Regions from separate parts of the Kosakonia sp. YIM B13571 genome, predicted to be linked through region 2. Evidence: predicted binding sites of a transcription regulator. Region 2 holds the regulator's gene; the other holds the start of a gene.
What was found. Region 2 encodes PhoB, which activates phosphate uptake and scavenging genes when phosphate is short. Its sites were predicted from a motif close to CTGTCATAAAACTGNCNNAT; they were not measured.
Positions count from the first base shown of each region.

Region 1: a site for PhoB is predicted at 1,817-1,836, ahead of glpT (glycerol-3-phosphate transporter). Genes of this name have one in related genera too.

Region 1 is NZ_JBHZPL010000008.1:116,355-119,502, reverse strand. Features, by position in the region: gene glpQ (glycerophosphodiester phosphodiesterase) at 1-327, opposite strand, end outside; gene glpT (glycerol-3-phosphate transporter) at 340-1,692, opposite strand; gene glpA (anaerobic glycerol-3-phosphate dehydrogenase subunit A) at 1,966-3,148, shown strand, end outside.
Region 2 is NZ_JBHZPL010000001.1:925,828-928,975, reverse strand. Features, by position in the region: gene sbcD (exonuclease subunit SbcD) at 1-699, opposite strand, end outside; gene phoB (phosphate response regulator transcription factor PhoB) at 898-1,587, shown strand; gene phoR (phosphate regulon sensor histidine kinase PhoR) at 1,609-2,907, shown strand.

The sequences.
Region 1 (3,148 bases), on a different contig from region 2:
GCGGATCTCGTCGAGCGTAAAGTCGATGGCGTAGAAACGCCCGTCTTTACGCGCGCGCTGCGGGAAACGTTCCGCGACATCCGTCACACGGTCGAGATAGTGATCATGCAGAACGACCAACTGGTCGTCTTTGGTCATCACCAGATCTTGTTCAAGGAAATCCGCGCCCTGCGCATAGGCCATCGCTTTCGCCGGCAAGGTATGTTCCGGCAAATAACCGCTGGCACCACGATGAGCGATAACGATTTTATCGGCGGCCAGCGCCTGGCTGGTTAACACACCAGCCAAGAGCAGGCTTAAGGTCATACGGCTGAAAGTGGTTTTCATCCAAGCTCCATTTTAGCTGCGACGCGCCAGCACGTCGGCATGGTGACGTTTCTCGCCAATCATCACGATAATCAGCAGTAAAACCGCCAGAATGCTGCCGCCAATCATCACCATAAAGCCGCCATCCCAGCCGAAGAAATCAACGGTGTAACCAACAATGGCGCTGGCGGCGACAGACCCTCCAAGATAGCCAAACAAGCCGGTAAAGCCCGCCGCCGTGCCCGCTGCTTTTTTCGGTGCCAGCTCCAGCGCATGCAGACCAATCAACATTACCGGGCCATAAATCAGGAAGCCGATAACAATCATGCAGGCCATATCCACGCTCGGGTTACCCGGCGGGTTCAACCAATAAACGATAGTCGCAATGGTCACCAGCGTCATAAAGAACACGCCCGTTGCGCCGCGATTGCCGCGGAAGACTTTATCCGACATCCAGCCACACAGCAGCGTGCCGGGAATGCCCGCATACTCATAGAAGAAATAGGCCCACGAGGATTTATCCAGCGCGAAGTGTTTCACCTCTTTCAGGTAGGTCGGTGACCAGTCGAGAATGCCGTAGCGCAGCAGGTAAACAAACACGTTCGCGACTGCGATATACCACAGCAGTTTGTTCGGCAGAATGTACTGCATGAAAATCTGCTTTGCGGACAACTCTTCTTCATGCTTGTCGCTGTAATCATCCGGGTAGTCGTTTTTGTACTCTTCAATCGGCGGTAAACCACAAGATTGCGGAGTGTCACGCATCAACGCAAAGGCAAAAATCGCCACCACAATCGCGCCAAACGCGGGCATATACAGCGCTGCATGCCAGTCGTTAAACCATGCCATCCCCAGCAGGAACAGCAGCGGAGGAATGCCACCGCCCACGTTATGCGCACAGTTCCACACCGACACAATGCCGCCGCGCTCTTTTTGTGACCACCAGTGCACCATAGTGCGCCCACACGGCGGCCAGCCCATGCCCTGGAACCAGCCACACAGGAACAACAGCACAAACATGACCATGATGCTTGATGTTGCCCAAGGTACGAAGCCCATAAACAGCATCACCGCCGCCGCCAGAATTAACCCGGCAGGCAGAAAAACGCGCGGATTCGAGCGATCCGATACCGAACCCATTATAAATTTCGAAAAGCCGTAGGCAATCGAGATACCGGACAGTGCAAACCCCAGATCACCACGGGAAAAACCCTGCTCAACCAGATAAGGCATTGCCAGCGCAAAGTTTTTACGCACCAGATAGTAGGCGGCATAACCGAAGAAGATCCCGAGGAAAATCTGCCAACGCAACCGACGATACAGCGGATCGACTTGCGCATCAGGTAGACGCGATTGATGGGGAGCAGGTCTAAAAATACTTAACATAGCGGCCTCCGTGGCGCGGTAAGACTCATATCTTTCATTAATGAGTGAAAACGAACATAACCAGAGTTATTCGCGGCGGATTGTAGTGAAAGTTTTAACAAGAGAGAATGAGTTGTCGCAGATATTGTTACAGAAATATGACAAACATCTAACTTCACGCAGGAAAGCGCGTTTCACTTTCGTTTTTTGCTCGAATATGCGCGATATCAAACAAACCACAATCATAGTATGGCTAAATGATTGCTAAGGAACGTCGACCAGAAGGACGCGAACATGCGCAACTCCAGTGACTACGATGTGATTATTATCGGCGGCGGCGCGACCGGCGCAGGCATCGCCCGCGACTGCGCCCTGCGCGGCTTGCGCGTGGTGCTGCTTGAACGCCACGATATCGCCACCGGCGCGACCGGCCGTAACCACGGCTTGCTGCACAGCGGTGCGCGTTACGCGGTGACTGATAACGAATCAGCGCGTGAATGTATTGCCGAAAACCAGATCCTCAAACGCATCGCCCGCCACTGTATCGAACCGACAGACGGCCTGTTTATTACCCTGCCGGAAGATGACCTGGTGTATCAACGCCAGTTTATTGACGCCTGTCTGCAAGCGGGGATCCCGGCGCATGCCATGTCACCGCAGGAGGCGCTGCGCATGGAGCCAAGCGTCAATCCAGCGCTGATTGGCGCAGTGCGCGTGCCGGACGGCACAGTGGATCCTTTTCGCCTCACCGCCAGCAATATGCTGGACGCGCGTGAACACGGCGCAAAAATCCTCACTGGCCACGAAGTCTGCGGGCTTATCCGCCACGGCGACACCGTAAGCGGCGTGCGCCTTTATCATCCCGCCAGTGGAGAAACTCAAGAATTGCATGCGCCTGTGGTGGTGAATGCCGCCGGGATCTGGGGGCAGCGGATTGCCGAATATGCCGACCTGACGATCCGCATGTTCCCGGCGAAAGGTGCGCTGCTTATCCTTGATCACCGCATTAACCAGCACGTCATCAACCGCTGCCGCAAACCCGCCGATGCCGATATTCTGGTGCCTGGCGACACCATCTCACTGATTGGCACCACCTCAACACATATTGATTACGCTGATATCGATGACCTGCGTGTAACGCCTGACGAAGTGGATATTCTGCTGCGTGAAGGGGAAAAACTGGCACCGGTAATGGCAAAAACGCGCATCCTGCGTGCTTACGCCGGTGTGAGGCCGCTGGTCGCCAGCGATGATGACCCGAGCGGGCGCAATGTCAGCCGGGGAATTGTGTTGCTGGACCATGCACAGCGCGACGGGCTGGAAGGTTTTATCACTATCACCGGTGGCAAGCTGATGACTTACCGGCTGATGGCCGAATGGGCGACGGATGCCGTCTGCCGCAAGCTGAATCATCATACTCCTTGCACCACCGCCACCGCGCCGCTTCCCGGTTCCCGCGAGCCGACCGAACTGGCGC
Region 2 (3,148 bases):
CTCCTGGCCGCCAATCTTCTGCGCCCGATGAATGTGGCCGAGCGCGATGTAATCCATGCGGGGAAAATTCTGTGCAGGGAATGCGTCTAACGTGCCGATATAAATATCACGCACCGCGTCACTTTTGCTGGCACCAACAGTGGTTAAATGACCGCTGGCAATAATGGGCAGCGGCTTGTCACCGCGCAGTTCACAGGCCTCGGTAAACTGCTGTTGATAGTAATCGGTGATCGCCGCCAGCAAATGTTGCTGTTTTTGTTGCCCGGAAAGCCCCGCCTGGCTAACGGTAATGTCGCGTGGGCGTAGAAATGGCACCGGGCAAAATACTGCACCGGGTTCGCCATCGCGGCAATTTAGCAAGAACGGCTTCTCGCCTGCACTGGCGATTACCGTGGTTTTCAGGTAAGCGAGGATCGCTTTCGATTCATTCAGCGTGGCCACGGAATCGTGATTACCCGCCAGCACAATAAGCTGGCAGCCCGTTTGCTGGAGTTTAACCACAAAGCGGTTATAGAGCTCGCGCGCATAGCTTGGCGGGGAACCGGTATCGAAAATATCGCCTGCGACAATAATGGCATCAACCTGATGCGTTTCGGCGGCGGCGAGCAGCCAGTCGAGAAAAGCGTCATGTTCGGCGGCGCGGTTTTTACTGTAGAAGTTTTGACCCAGATGCCAGTCTGAAGTGTGAATGATGCGCATAGCGGTTCCGTGGCGAAAAAGCGTAAAGCAGATTATAAACATTAAGCAGATGAGGGACATAACCGAACGCAAATTTGCGTTGTCACACAGCCACCGCACGGGTCATATTGCGGTCATCTTATTCATAAATCTGTCATAAAACTGACGCATAATGGCGCCGCTATCTATACTGACGACTTAATTAAAACAGGGCGAATTATGGCGAGACGAATTCTGGTCGTAGAAGATGAAGCACCGATCCGTGAAATGGTGTGCTTCGTGCTCGAGCAAAATGGTTTTCAACCGGTGGAAGCTGAAGATTATGACAGCGCGGTGAACCAACTTAACGAACCCTGGCCCGACCTGGTTTTACTGGACTGGATGCTGCCTGGCGGTTCTGGCATTCAGTTTATTAAACATCTTAAACGCGAAGCGATGACCCGTGATATTCCGGTGATGATGCTGACCGCGCGCGGGGAGGAAGAGGATCGCGTTCGTGGTCTGGAAACGGGGGCGGACGATTACATTACCAAGCCATTTTCACCGAAAGAGCTGGTGGCGCGTATCAAAGCTGTGATGCGCCGTATTTCACCGATGGCGGTGGAAGAGGTGATAGAAATGCAGGGGCTGAGCCTCGATCCTTCCTCACACCGTGTGATGACGGGTGAAAATCCGCTGGATATGGGACCGACAGAGTTTAAACTCTTACACTTTTTTATGACTCACCCGGAACGTGTTTACAGCCGCGAACAGCTGCTGAACCACGTATGGGGAACCAACGTTTACGTTGAAGACAGAACCGTGGACGTGCATATTCGCCGTCTGCGCAAAGCGCTGGAACACAGCGGCCACGATCGTATGGTGCAAACAGTGCGCGGCACGGGATATCGTTTTTCGACCCGTTTCTGAAATTTGACAGGAGTGTGACGCGTGCTGGAACGGCTGTCATGGAAAAGGCTGGTGCTGGAGCTCCTCCTTTGTTGTATCCCCGCCTTTATTCTCGGCGCGATTTTCGGTTACCTGCCCTGGTTTTTATTCGCTGCGGTAACCGGCCTGCTGATCTGGCATTTCTGGAATTTACTGCGCCTTTCCTGGTGGCTATGGGTTGATAAAAGCATGACCCCGCCGCCGGGAACGGGAAGCTGGGAGCCGCTACTTTACGGGCTACACCAGATGCAGATGCGTAACAAAAAGCGCCGCCGTGAACTCGGAAATTTGATCAAACGCTTTCGCAGCGGTGCGGAATCGCTGCCGGATGCGGTGATCCTCACCACCGAAGACGGGGCGATTTTCTGGTGTAACGGCCTCGCCCAGCAGATGCTGGGGCTGCGCTGGCCGGATGACAACGGCCAGAATATCCTTAACTTACTGCGCTACCCTGAATTTACGAAATACATCAGGAATCAAGAGTTTGGTCGGCCTCTGCACTTAGTGCTCAATAATGGGCGGCATCTTGAGATCCGCGTCATGCCCTACAGCGAGCAACAACTGCTGATGGTGGCGCGCGACGTGACGCAAATGCACCAGTTGGAAGGCGCGCGGCGTAACTTTTTTGCCAACGTCAGCCATGAGCTGCGCACGCCATTAACGGTGCTGCAAGGCTATCTGGAAATGATGCAGGAGCAAACGCTGGAAGGGGCTCCGCGCGAAAAAGCGCTGCACACTATGCGTGAACAAACTTCGCGGATGGAAGGGTTGGTGCGCCAGTTACTCACGCTGTCGAAAATTGAAGCCGCGCCGACGCTGCCGCCTAACGAAACCATTGATGTACCTATGATGCTGCGGGTCGTCGAACGGGAAGCGCAAACCCTTAGTCAGCAAAAGCACACTTTCAGTTTTGAAGTGGATAACGCGCTTAAAGTGCTGGGCAACGAAGAGCAACTGCGCAGCGCAATCTCTAATCTGGTGTATAACGCCGTCAACCACACGCCACCGGGCACGCACGTTATTGTGCGCTGGCAGCATGTACCGCAGGGAGCGGAATTTAGCGTGGAAGATAACGGACCGGGCATTGCCGCAGAACATATTCCGCGTCTGACCGAACGTTTCTACCGGGTGGATAAAGCCCGCTCGCGGCAAACTGGCGGCAGCGGTCTTGGGTTGGCGATTGTCAAACACGCGGTAAATCACCACGACAGCCGCCTTGATATCGTCAGCGAACCGGGCAAGGGCACCCGCTTTAGCTTTGTCGTGCCGGAACGTCTGGTTGCCAAAAAAGCCGCTTCCTGAAGGCTCTGTCAGCATATCTTTCCAGCGGCCTGCGAAAACAGGCCGCTTTCCCGCACCGTCTACCTCAACTGAAACATATTTTGTACGTCTGCTGCTTTTTTGTTCGCATGATCAGCCATGTGTTTTTCTTATAAATGGAGTATCTGACTGCTTGTTTTTTACAATGCAGCATAACCATCTGGTTTTACGATCCCACCTTGCCTTTAAACGTTATAAGCGTTTAAATTGCGCCCCATACATT